DNA from 3 places in the Gemmata obscuriglobus genome. Region 1 is predicted to be linked to each of the others. Evidence: riboswitches for the same ligand, from Rfam matches in the RefSeq annotation. Region 1 holds a riboswitch; each other region holds the start of a gene.
The links. A riboswitch is a leader RNA that binds a small molecule or an ion and turns the genes downstream of it on or off. The one in region 1 is predicted to bind cobalamin.
Positions count from the first base shown of each region.

Region 2: another riboswitch for cobalamin. It lies ahead of GobsT_RS08255 (ribonucleoside-diphosphate reductase subunit alpha); the one in region 1 lies ahead of GobsT_RS05310 (DUF1559 family PulG-like putative transporter).
Region 3: another riboswitch for cobalamin. It lies ahead of GobsT_RS28630 (DUF6580 family putative transport protein); the one in region 1 lies ahead of GobsT_RS05310 (DUF1559 family PulG-like putative transporter).

Region 1 is NZ_CP042911.1:1,320,489-1,324,718, reverse strand. Features, by position in the region: gene GobsT_RS38620 (type II secretion system protein) at 1-190, opposite strand, end outside; cobalamin riboswitch at 323-526, opposite strand; gene GobsT_RS05310 (DUF1559 family PulG-like putative transporter) at 887-1,699, opposite strand; cobalamin riboswitch at 1,832-2,036, opposite strand; gene GobsT_RS05305 (RidA family protein) at 2,103-2,570, opposite strand; gene GobsT_RS05300 (DUF1549 and DUF1553 domain-containing protein) at 2,693-4,230, shown strand, end outside.
Region 2 is NZ_CP042911.1:1,968,838-1,973,067, forward strand. Features, by position in the region: gene GobsT_RS08255 (ribonucleoside-diphosphate reductase subunit alpha) at 1-1,339, opposite strand, end outside; cobalamin riboswitch at 1,551-1,760, opposite strand; gene GobsT_RS08260 (sulfite exporter TauE/SafE family protein) at 2,256-3,197, opposite strand; gene GobsT_RS08265 (GumC domain-containing protein) at 3,462-4,230, shown strand, end outside.
Region 3 is NZ_CP042911.1:6,922,471-6,926,700, reverse strand. Features, by position in the region: gene GobsT_RS28645 (ISKra4-like element ISGob7 family transposase) at 1-204, shown strand, start outside; gene GobsT_RS28640 (Dph6-related ATP pyrophosphatase) at 346-1,029, opposite strand; gene GobsT_RS28635 (cobalamin-binding protein) at 1,026-1,973, opposite strand; gene GobsT_RS28630 (DUF6580 family putative transport protein) at 1,985-2,527, opposite strand; cobalamin riboswitch at 2,647-2,838, opposite strand; gene kdsB (3-deoxy-manno-octulosonate cytidylyltransferase) at 2,871-3,632, opposite strand; gene GobsT_RS28620 (ABC transporter ATP-binding protein) at 3,712-4,230, opposite strand, start outside.

The DNA of each region.
Region 1 (4,230 bases):
GCCGCATGTTGTTCTGGCCCTTGGTTCGCGCCGCCGCTTCGCGGACCTTCTGGACGGCCGGTAGCAGTAACCCAATGAGAATGGCGATGATCGCGATCACCACCAGCAACTCGATCAGCGTGAACGCGCGGCGGCGCGTCTGAAGGCGTGAGGTGAATTGTGAAAAGGACTGCGGAAGCGAACGGCGCACGGGTCGGCTCCTTCTCGCCGGGTCGGGCGAGAGCGGTTCGGGCGGACCGGGAGCGCAAAAACGGGCCAGCCGGCTGCGCGCGCAGCACGAAGAAGCAGTCGCCCGTCCGCCGGCCCGGTCCGGGGCCTCGAACAGTGGAATCGCTGACGGGCAGGTCTTCTGGCTAACGGCTCTTAGCGAGCCTCACGCGGCCTTCCCGCGGTCGCCCGCAGTGGCTCAAGTTGCGCGAAGCTCTGGCCGAACACAGCAGCGGCCCTGCGCCGGAATCGCACCGGCTTCCCTCTTCGTCCGCGCCGCCCGATGGGGCGGCACGGAACCCGTCCAGCGTTCTCCAAGATATCGCACCCCGCTCCACCGTCAACGCGCCGGGGGCTAATGCCCCGGTGTCCGGCACGGCGCCACGCACCCGATCCGGCAGGGGCGGAACCCGGTGTCCCGCGGCTGCTCGTCCGTCGGAGCCGGGATGGACGATGCCAGACACAGAAGGGTTCACGGCTAGCTTCACCAGACCATTCACGATATCGGCACAAACGGTTGCGAGGTAGTTGCTTGCGAAGATATTGATAGTTTAATATCAGTGATCGCTCGCGCAATATTTGACTTGACACTCAATCAGAAATTCTCAATCCCCCCAGGGATTACGCACCTTGAGAATTATGGACACGTGAGCACTACTGTGAATGGTCTGGGCTAGCTTCACTCTTTACCGAACTCGATGTCGCTGGCTCCGATGTCCCAGACGACCTCCTTATTGCGCAGGACCGTCGCGGCCGGGTTCTCCCAGGACGGTGCCCCGTTAATCGTCGGGGTGCGGGTCTCGACGTGCCCGTCGGCGAAACACACGTTCGCAATCCCGTCGTGCCGGAAGTGTACGTTGGGGTACTTTTGCGACGGGGACGACAGGTACCAGTTCTCGGTCAGCTTGTCGAACGGGGTGTTGCTGGGTGCGTTGGCCGAGTCCGCGAACGCGATCGTTGCGGACGTGCCACGCCGGTTGCTCACCGACACGATCGTCTCGCCCGCCACGTCCCAACTGCTGAAGTTGTCGTTGTACGCGTAACTGGCGACCGGAACGTCGAATCGGAGTGCGAATCGTTCAGGAGAGAAATTCGGGCACTGCACGATCGCCCGGTTCCCTTCGAGGTAGGGGGACAAAATGCCCTTACTCGGGTCCATCACCCGCGGGGTGGAGGTGTTGTTGGTGATCAACCCGAACCAGTACCAATCGGTGAACGTGACGTTCGGAGACGACTTCATCGACGAAACGGTGAACCGGCCGCCGTTGGTGTCGGCGTGGTTGTGCAGCGCAAGTCCGATTTGTTTCAGGCTGTTGGCGCACTTGATCCGCGCTGCCGCCGCGCGGACCTTCTGGACGGCGGGCAGCAGTAACCCGATGAGAATGGCGATGATCGCGATCACGACCAGCAGCTCGATCAGCGTGAACGCGCGGCGGCGCGTCTGAAGGCGTGAGGCGAATTGTGAAAAGGACTGCGGACGCGAACGGCGCACGGGTCGGCTCCTTCTCGCCGGGTCGGGCGAGAGCGGTTCGGGCGGACCGGGAGCGCAAAAACGGGCCAGCCGGCTGCGCGCGCAGCACGAAGAAGCAGTCGCCCGTCCGCCGGCCCGGTCCGGGGCCTCGAACAGTGGAATCGCTGACGGGCAGGTCTTCTGGCTAACGGCTCTTAGCGAGCCTCGCGCGGCCTTCCCGCGGTCGCCCGCAGTGGCTCAAGTTGCGCGAAGCTCTGGCCGAACACAGCAGCGGCCCTGCGCCGGAATCGCACCGGCTTCCCTCTTCGTCCGCGCCGCCCGATGGGGGCGGCACGGAACCCGTCCAGCGTTCTCCAAGATATCGCCCCCCGTTCCACCGTCAACGCGCGGGGCCGAATGCGCCCGGCGCCCGGCGGCCGTGGGGTCACTTCCGGAGTTGAAAAATCGCCTCCACTTCGACGCTCGTGCCGAGCGGCAACTGGCCCATCCCCAGGGCGGTACGGGCGTGGCGCCCGGCGTCCGGCCCGAACACGGCTTTCAGCAGGTCGGTGGCCCCGTTGATGACCAGGTGGCAGTCGGTGAAGTCGGGGTCGGTGTTCACGTACCCAGTCACGCGCACCACCCGCTCGATGCGGTCCAGCGAGCCGAGCTTGAGCACGACGGCGCGGAGGATGTTGGCCGCGCACAGCGCCGCGGCGCGGGTCGCCTCCTCCACCGACACCTGCGACGGCACCTTGCCCTTGCTGGTCAACACGCCGGCGTCGTAGGGCACCTGGCCCGACGCGTAGACCGTGTCGCCGAGGACCGAGAGCAGGTCGATGACGGGTCCCTCCTTCGGACCGCGGTCGAGTGGGAAACCGGCGGCTTCGAGCTTCTGTTCGCGTTCGCCCATGAGGGACCTCAGGATCGGGTGTGATCGTGCCGGGCTGTTGTACGTCGCCAGTTTCCGATTTCTTCTCGCGCGGCACTGAAGTAAGATCGTGGCAGGTACTCGTGCCCCCCGAGGGATCGGAAATGCGGTCGCTGCCCCGTTTTTCCGCCGCGGCTCTTCTGCTGATCGTCGCCGCGTCCGCCCCCGCCGCCGAACCCGGCGCGGAGTGGGCGTACAAGCCGTTCAAGCGGCCCGCGGTGCCGGACGTCCCCGCACAGAAGACGGCGGCACGGAACGACATCGATCGGTTCCTGCTCGCGAAACTTGCCGAACACAAGCTGACGTTCGCGCCAGAAGCGGACCGCCGCGTGCTGATCCGCCGCGCGTACTTCGACCTCATCGGCCTGCCGCCGGCCCCGGAGGAGGTCGAAGCGTTCGCGCGCGACAACTCTCCCGGCGCTTACGAAAAGTTGGTCGACCGGCTGATGGCATCGCCGCAGTACGGCGAGCGCCAGGCGCTGTTCTGGCTCGACGTGGTCCGGTTCGCGGAGACCGACGGGTTCAACGCCGACGCGCCGCGCCCGAACGCGTGGCGGTACCGCGACTACGTCATCAAGAGCTTCAACGCCGACAAGCCCTTCGACCGCTTCGTGAAGGAGCAACTCGCCGGGGACGAGCTGTACCCCGACGACCCGGACGCCCTCGTCGCCACGGGGTTCCTGCGGCACTACCCGGATGAGTACAACGCGGTCAACCTGGAGCAGCGCCGCTACGAGGTGCTGACCGACATCACCGACACGACCTCGGGCACGTTCCTCGCGCTCACGTCCGGGTGCGCCCGCTGCCACGACCACAAGTACGACCCCATCACGCAGAAGGACTACTTCCGGCTCCAGGCGTTCTTCGCCGGCATGTGGCCGACCGAGGCGGTCCTGCTGACACCCGGCGCGCGGGCCGAGTACCAGAAGAAGCTCGCCGCGTGGGAGGCGAAAACGGCCGAGATCCGGGCCGCGATCGAGGCGATCGAGGGGCCGTACCACCAGAAGGCGAGCGCGAAGCAGCGGACCCGGTTCCCCGACGAGTACGCGAGCCTGCTCGACATCCCGTTCGAGAGCCGCACCCCCATTCAGAAGCAGCTCGGGCAACTGATCGACAAGCAGGTCAACGTCCGCGGGGACGTATCCAAGAGCCTCAAGCCCGCGGAGAAAGAGCGGGTGGCCGCGCTGAAAGCGCAGCTCTCACAGTGGGCGAACGAGAAGCCCCCGGAACCGCCGCGGGCTATGGCGATGACGGACCTCCCGACGCCGCCCCCCACGAACCTCTACAAGCGCGGGAACTGGCAAAAGCCCGGCGCGAAACTGGACCCGGGGTTCATCGCCACCATCGACGACCGCGACGCAGCCCCCCAGCCGACGAACGGCTCCGTCGGGCGCCGGGCCGCGCTCGCCGGCTGGGTCGCGTCGCGCGAGAACCCGCTCACCGCGCGGGTAATCGTGAACCGCCTGTGGCAGCAGCGGTTCGGGTACGGGATCGTGCGCACGTCGAGCGACTTCGGCGTGACCGGCGACCGCCCGACGCACCCCGAGCTGCTGAACTGGCTCGCGGACGAGCTGGTTGCGAAGAACTGGTCACTGAAGCACGTTCACAAACTGATGGTGCTGTCGGCGGCGTTCCGCCAGGG
Region 2 (4,230 bases), 650 kb from region 1:
CCAGGTTCACCGAACCGAGGTTGCACACCGCGGTCTCACCGGCCGATGTCACCTCGACGATCTCGGTACACAGGTTGGAACTGTGGACGACCGCGCCCGGCTCGGCGGTCTGGTTGCACGCGCGGTTGCAGGCGTCCTTGAAGGTCATCCACCCGTTGCCGGTCTCGGCCAGCGTCTTCATCATCCGCGCGTACAGGTCGCGGGCCGGCACCGACTTCACGGCCAGGCCTTTTGCCTCGGCGTCGGTGTAGGCCGCGTCGAAGGCGGCGCCGAACAGGTCGGTCAGGTGCGGGACGGCTTTCGGGTCGAACAGCGACCACGGCTCGCCCGCCTCGACGCGCCGCATGAACAGGTCCGGCACCCAGTTGGCGAGGTTCAGGTTGTACGTGCGCCGGGCCGGGTCGCCGGTGTTGTCGCGCAGCTCCAGGAACTCTTCCACGTCCGCGTGCCACGTCTCCAGGTACACGCAGCACGCGCCCTTGCGCTTCCCGCCCTGGTTCACCGCCGCCACCGACGAGTCGAGCGTCTTGAGCCACGGGACGATGCCGTTGCTGTGCCCGTTGGTGCCGCGGATCAGCGACCCGCGCGAGCGGATGCGGTGGTACGCCAGCCCGATCCCGCCGGCAAACTTCGACAACTTCGCAACGTCGGCATACCGGTCGTAAATGGCTTCGAGGGCATCGGCGGGAGAATCCAGCAGGTAGCACGAGGACATCTGCGGCCGCGCGGTGCCGGAGTTGAACAGCGTCGGGGTGCTGGGCAGGTAACGGTGCGCGGACATCAGCCGGTAGAGTTCGATCGCGTCCGCGGCGGACTCGGCCAGCCCGCACGCCACCCGCAGGAAGAAGAACGCCGGCGTCTCGATGACGTGGCGCGTGTCGGGGTGCCGGAGCAGGTACCGGTCGTACACGGTGCGCAGCCCGAAGTACTCGAACAGGTCCGGCGCGGGCTCGGCGGCGGCGGCGTTGAGCTTGCGGGCGTTGGCGGCGACGAACGCCATCGTCCCTCCGGCGACCAGCCCGTGCCGGTACCCGGCCGCGATCGACTGCGAGAACGAATGAACGTCCTGGTTCGCAACCTCCTTATCGACGTAGGTCGCGAGCAACCGGGCCGCGAGCCGCGAGTACTCCGGCTCCTCCGAAATGAGTCCGGCGGCGGTCTGGATCGAGAGGCGGTCGAGTTCGGCGGTGGTGGCCCCGTCGTACAGCCCGCCGATGGTCTTCACCGCGACCCGCATCGGGTCCACGCCGGGGAGCCCGCCGCTGCACCGCTGCACCGCGCGGACGATCTTGTTCACGTTAACGTCTTCGAGCGCGCCGCTCCGCTTGCGGACCTGCATGAGCGACGGCGAATCGGGGAGCCGCGGGCGCCCCGCGGGCGGGGGAGTGATTGTGAGGTCGATGGCGGGGGTGGTCACGGCTCTCTCCCGGTGAACGCGGTGCGCGCGGGGAAAGAGCACAGGCGGATGGGTACGTGCGCGAGCGCACGTGTGCCGGCCGCCCGCCGCCTTCCCCTCGAAGGCACGGGTGTGTCCGCGCGGCGCAGGGTGTGCGCGGCGCGGGTCGGCGGCAGGTCTTCGGACTTCGGGCGGGTGCGGCGAACCGCACACCTACTGGCCGTCGCTTCCCGGCCCACCTGGGCCAGTGCGTGTGACGGCGGTCGTTCCCGTTACCGCTGCGTGGGGCAGTCCCGGATTTCCACCGGGTTCCCTTTTAGTCAGCCGCGCGAGGCGCGGCCGAACCGACGACAATCACCATCATCGGCGTTCCGCGCTGCCGGCCGCAACCAAATCCGCGCGCCGGGGCAAACGGGGCGCCGCGGGTACGGGGCAGGCAAGCCATGCGCGTTACGCGGGTTGGAACCGGTTGCGGCGCTGTAACGGGGGTTACAGCGCCACGTCAGCGACCCGACTGGACATCCGCTACCCATTCGCTGGTCGTTCGGTGGCAGTTCGCTGGGGCACAGCTACCACCGAATCCCACACCCCCAAGCACAGGAGCGGGGCACCGAGACGACAGAGTTCGAACGCGGTAATTGGGACTCAATGCGTTCAATTCAAACGAGTTGCGGCGAATTTTATGTGCAGGCGAGTTCGCTTTTCGGGCACGAATGCGGTGCCGACCGCTTGCCCGGAACCGGTCGCGGGGAGTGGAAAACTTCTGGAAGCTCTAAATGGGGGAAATGCGGTGGGGAAATGCCCGATGTGCCGAACGCGCGACCCGCGGCAACGCAGCGAACGGCACCGGTACAGCGGGTCAATTATCCGGTGCGTCGTCCGGATCGTCGTCCGGGTCGTCGTCGAGTTCGATGAACCCCATCGACGTGTGCGGCGGGCGCGGGGCCTCGGGCCGCAGGTCCGGCAGGTCCTCGGTCGGCCCGCGCGCCGGGGCACCGGACGGGGACCGCAGCAGCAGCGCCGGCGCCGCCAGGGCCATCATGAACACGCCCGACCCCGCCACCACCCAGCCCACCAGGCGCTTCAACTTCGCCGGGGACAGCTTCCCGGTCTTCCGGGCGCCGAAGTAGCTGCCGAGGATGGTCGGCGGGCCGACGATCAGCAGGCTCAGCGGGTGCAACCCGCCGCCGGCGCCCCACGCGGTGATCGCGGCGGCCACCGCCGTCGCGCACCCGATCACCATGTTGCTCCCCACCGCTACGGCGGGGTCGATGCGCAGCCACCGGATCATCATCGGCAGCCGGATCGTCCCGAGCATCAGCCCCGTGATCGCGGCCACCGCACCCAGAATGAGGCCGATGACGATCTCCCACACGGCCAGCCACCGGCCCGGTTTCCCGGCCGGGGCCGCCGCCCCTTTCTCTTCCTTGCGGCCGGCGCGGACCAGTTCCCCGCCCGAGTAGACGAGCATGGCCCCGATCACGACGTGCGACCACACCGGGCTGACGGACACGAAGAACAGCACCCCGGTCACCGCCCCGATCATGGACGGCAGGCCCATCATCAGCAGCACCTTGCCCGACACGCGGCCGTCGCGGACGTGCTTCAGCGACCCGGCCAGCGCCCCGGCCCCGGACACGGCCAAGTTCGTGGACGCTCCGGCGATCGGGTTCCCCAGCACGTACACCAGAAGCGGCAGGCGCAGGTGGCCGAGGATCAGCCCCGCCGCGGCGCCCACGTAACTCAGCACGAACGAAATCACCCCGGTCCCGACCAGCAACAGTACGCGCTCGGTTTCCACCCGCCCCTCCTGAACGGTCGCACGGCAGCCCGGTGCATTCTAGGGCGCGTGCCGCCGCCAAGTTGGCCTACCCAACGGCCGCGCGGTCGCGGTACAGTCCCTCCCGATTTGTTGGGGCGCGAACTCCCCCGCCGCCGTTACACCGGGGCGTGCCATCAGCCGTGTACCGCCGGGCCAGGACCGGGCGCCGCGAACCGTTCGCGCACGGCCACGCGCCGGGCGACTTCGCACCCCTTATGCCGCGTACCAAAGGAGCGAACCCGCGTGTCTGACGCATCGCCCGAACCAGCACCAGCCCCCGCTCCTGCTCCCGAACCGCTTCCCGCCCCCGAACCGCTCCGATTGCCTCCGCCCCCGTGGTGGTTCCCGGGGCTGGCGCTGGGGCTCGTCGCGGCCCTGGTCATGGGTCTCATAAGCCTGGTCGACGCGCCCGACGAGCACCCGAGCGGCGCGTACCGGGCCACCGCCCGGGTGCTGCTGCGCCCGGCGCCCGGCGAGCCCGCCGTGTCCGACGCCGAGCGGCAGCGGGCCGCGTTCCTGTTCCGCGACCGCGCCCTGCTCACCCGCGCGCTCGAAGCGCCCGACGCCGCGGACGGGTCTGCGGTCCTCGAACTGGAGCGCCGGCTCACCGTCGAAGCGGCCGACAGCGGCATCGTAACCGTGGCGCTGTTCGGCGACGCCCCGGACGAACTCGCGGCGGTACTCGACCGGATCGTGGCGCGGTTCGTCGAGGAACTGGCCACCCGCGACCACAAGACTCGCAACGAGCGGGTGAGCCAGCTCGAGCAAGTCGAATCCGCGTTGCAGTCGGAAATGAAATTGCAAGAGAAGACGCTGAAGGTGGTCTCCCACGCCAGCGGCGGGGACGCGGCGCTCCGCGACCAACTCGTTCGGGCCGAAACGGACCTCGCGCGGGGCACGCCCGAGCGGCTGCTGCTCGAGCGCCGCGCCGAGGCGCTCAAGGCGCGCCGGGCGGACGGCGGGGCGCCGGACCCGGTCGAAGCGCTGCGGCTCGTGGACGCGGACCCGCGCG
Region 3 (4,230 bases), 3.4 Mb from region 1:
CAGGGGCGGTTGAATTATGCGGTGCGTTTGCGGCGGGGGCAGTCGATTGGAAGCGGGTTGGTGGAGGGAACGGTTAAGCAATTGCTCAACATCAGAATGAAACAAACTGGGGCGAGATGGAATCTGGGGCATGTGGCACCGTTTGTCGAACTGGGGGCATTAGCAGCGGGGCCGGAGTGGAAGGGGTTTTGGGAAAACCAATAACGGGCCAAAATCCAGAGGGGCACCCACGGCCCCACGGGCGCGCGAACCGAGCCTCCCGCGTTTCCGGTGCGAATCGTTGTTCCGAAAAGTGAACGGGGTCGCCTGGAACGTGCCACCCGCAACATCTGCAAATGTGGCGGTTCACTCTGGTGCGGCGCCCGGCAGCAGGTCCGCGAAGCAGAACCCGTCCCGTTCGATCGTGTCGCCGACCCGCATCGGGATCGGCCGATCGAACATCGGGCCGGCGTAACAGAAGGTGTGAAACTCACCGTTCTCCCCACACGGATCGGCGCCCGGCGTCAGTTCGGCCAAAAGCCGCGCGTCGAACTCCCGACCGACCAACTGCCGGGTGAGTTGCTTCGGATCGACGCACGACAGCGTAGCCCGGAGCCCTGCGCCGATCATCTCCCGCGCCAGCGCGGGCGTGTCCGCCGGAGAACCCCACAGCGGGAACAGCGGCTCAATCCCGGACCCGGCCAACTGCCGCTCGCGGTAGGCGCGGACATCGGCCAGGAACAGGTCACCGAACGCGAGCCCGCTGACGCCCGCGGCTCTCGCCCGTTCTACGAGCCCGCGCATCCGGCTCTCGTACTGGTCGTTCGAGCACGGCCACGGCAACGGGACCGCCCACAGTGGCAACCCGGCGGCCTCGGCCTGCGCGCGGACCAGTTCGGCCCGAACGCCGTGCATCGCGACCCGCCCGAACGCCTCGTTCAGGGTGGTCACCAGCCCAACAATCTCTACCTCACCGCGCTGTCGCAGAACGTGCAACGCCCAGGCGGAGTCCTTGCCCGAACTCCACGACAGCAGCACCTTCGGCCTCATACGGTCACCGGCCGCGCGTTCCCGATCTCTTCGCGCGTCAGCCGTCGGGCGGTGGGCAGTCCCGGCGGGAGCGGGTGAAGGGCCGGGTGGAGCGCGTGAGCGACGATCTCGGCGCTGTCCACGAGGCGCGGCCCGGGCCGACTGAAGTACGCATTACCGTCGGTGACGTACACTCGCCCGGAACGAACCGCCGGAAGCGCCTCCCATCCCGGGCAGTCCCGGAGCGCCGGAAGATCGACGAGCGTCCGCTCCAGCGAGAAGCCACAGCACGCAACCAATAGCACGTCCGGCCGCGCCGCGACTACGTCCGCCCAGGCGAGCGTGCGCGACGGCCCGCCGGACACGCCGAGCACCTCGTCGCCCCCGGCCAGTCGAACCAGTTCCGGGGTCCAGTGCCCGCAACTGAACGGCGGGTCGAGCCATTCCAACACGACCACCCGGGGGCGAGCGGTCACCTGCTCCGAACGCTTAGCGACCGTCCCGATCCGTTCACGCAGCGCGGCCACGGCGAGGTCCGCCCGTGCGGGCACGCCCGCCGCGTCGGCGACCAAGTGCAACGTGTCGAACACGTCCCCCAACGAGGTCGGTTCGAGGTTCACGACCCGCGGCCGGCCGGGCAGCGTACAGGCCGCCGCGGTCACCTCGGCTTCGGCCACCGCGCACACGTCGCACAGCGCCTGGGTCACAATCAAATCCGGCTCCAAACGCTCCAGCGTCGGCAGGTCAAGTGTGTAGAGCGCCCGTTGCGTTTGCAGTCGCTCGCGCACCAGGGCGTCGATCTCACGGCTGATGGCATCGTGCGGGATCAGCGTGCGGGTCACTTTGGGAAGCGCGGTCACGAACGCCGGATAGTCGCACTCATGAGTCACCCCCACGAGCGCATCGCCGAGCCCGAGTTCGCAAACGATCTCGGTGGCGCTGGGGAGCAGGGACACGATTCGCACGACCGCCTCCGTCAGTTCGCCGCCGCGGGCACGGGCTCGCGGACGGCCGGGAGCGCGCGCTCGGCCAGAGCCAGCGCGCCGAAAAGCAGCGCCACGAACGTAGCGTCCCCGAGCAGGGTGTTGCGGAAGTACGGGACCGCGGCGACGTAGCACGACACCAACTCGCCGAGCGTGTGCGGGTAAAAAACCAGCCAGGTGGCAAAGTTGGTGGTGACGAAAAACTGGACCGCCCCGAGGAGCGTGACCGCCGCGGTCGAGGCCGCCGTCCGCCGGAGCCGGAGCCGGCGTGCCAGTAACACGTTCAGCGCGAGGCTCCCGTACACGGCCGGCACGAGCACGTGCATCCCGGCAGTGAGGTCGCCGGGAACCAAAGCGGCGAGTGGAACCAGAACCGCGAGCCGCCGGTCGGCAAAGCACGCCCCGGCGAAGATCGCCAGAGCCCCGACCGGCGTGAAGTTCTGCGGGTGCGGAAGCTGGCGTACAAGGGCCGCGGCCGCAACCAGCGACATCAGCAGAAGAACACGCGGCAAACGGGACGGGTAGTCGATAGACACGCACGGCTCCTTGTTCGCCGGGACGGGCGAACCGGGTGCCTGCGGAGGGGGCCAAAGCGGACAAACGGGTGCGCACGCGCACGGAGCGCCTGTCGGCCGGTCGCCTGGTTCCGAGGCACCGAACGGGTGAACGACAGGCAGGTCTTCTGGCTTACGGCTCGTAGCGGGCAGCGGGCGGCCTTCCCATGACGAATCACAGTGGCGGGTGCCCGAACCCTGGCCGAACACAGCAGCGGCCCTGCGCCGGAATCGCACCGGCTTCCCTTTTCGTCGCGCCGCACGCCGGCACGAACCTGTCGAGACGAATCTGACTTATGCGCCCGCCGACGGATCGGCCACGCGGTCAGGCGGCGCGCCGGGCGCTACCGTCGGCCGAGCGGTACCACCGCACGAACGCGGCGTAGTCCGCGGGGGTATCGACCCCGCGGTGCGCGTGCGCCACCACCCCGACGCTGATCGTACCACCGGTGCCGAGCACGCGGAGTTGCTCCAGCTTCTCCGACTGTTCCAGCGGGTGCGCCGGCGTCGCGGCGATTCGCGGCAGGAACTCGCGGCGGTATGCGTACACACCGAGGTGTTGGAGGAACCGGGCCGGGCGCGCGGCGAAATCCGGCTCGTCGTCCCGCACCGCCGGGATCGGCGAGCGTGAGAAGTACAGCGCCCGCCCGCGGTCGTCGCACACCACCTTCACCACGTTGGGGTTGCGATACGCTTCGAGGTCTGGAATGGGCACCGCCAGGGTGGCCATGTCGGACCCGTCACGCATCAGGTCGGCCAGCAGATCGATCGCGTCCGGTTCCAGTTGGGGTTCGTCCCCCTGTACGTTAATGACCACGTCCGCCGTGAGGGTCGCGGCGACCTCCGCCACGCGGTCGGTGCCGGACGGGTGGTCGGCGCGGGTCATCGCGACCCGCCCGCCAAAACTGGCCACCGCGGCACGGATGTCTTCGTGGTCGGTCGCCACGACCACCGTGTCGGCGCACCTAGCCTCGCACGCCCGCTCGTAAACGTGCTGGATCAGGTACTTGCCGGTGTCCCTCAGCAGGGGCTTGCCGGGCAGTCGCGAGGACGCGAACCGGGCCGGAATCACAATCGCGACGCGCATCGGGCTCACCTCCGGGTCCGTCGAGCGCCCGGAGATTAAACCCACAACCGCCAGCGGACAAGGCGAACCGCGCCGGCCGTCAGCCCGGCCCGCCGGCCGGCGCGGCGCGGCCGTTCGCGGAGTCGCTCACCACGCGCCCGTCTTTCATGCGGATCACGCGGTCGGCCCGCTGGGCCACCTCGTCGCTGTGGGTGACCACCAGGAGCGCGAGGTTGCGCGCCTTCTGGAGCGACGCGAACAGGTCGAGCACCTTGACGGCGTTGTCGGAGTCGAGGTTACCGGTGGGCTCGTCGGCCAGCAGTATCGCGGGGTCGTTCGCCAGGGACCGGGCCAGCGCCACCCGCTGCCGCTCGCCCACCGAGAGCTGAACCGGCAGGTGGTTCGCCCGCTTGCTCATCCCGACCAGTTCGAGCAGTTCCTCGGCCTTCTTCGCCCGCGCCCGGGCGGAAAGGGCCGGCCCCTCGAACATCGGCACCTGCACGTTCTCCTTCGCCGTCAGCGTCGGGATCAGGAAGAACGACTGGAACACGAAACCGATCTGCCGGGCGCGGAAGTGGTTCAGGTTCGGGCACTTCGAGAGCGGCTCCCCGCGGTAGTA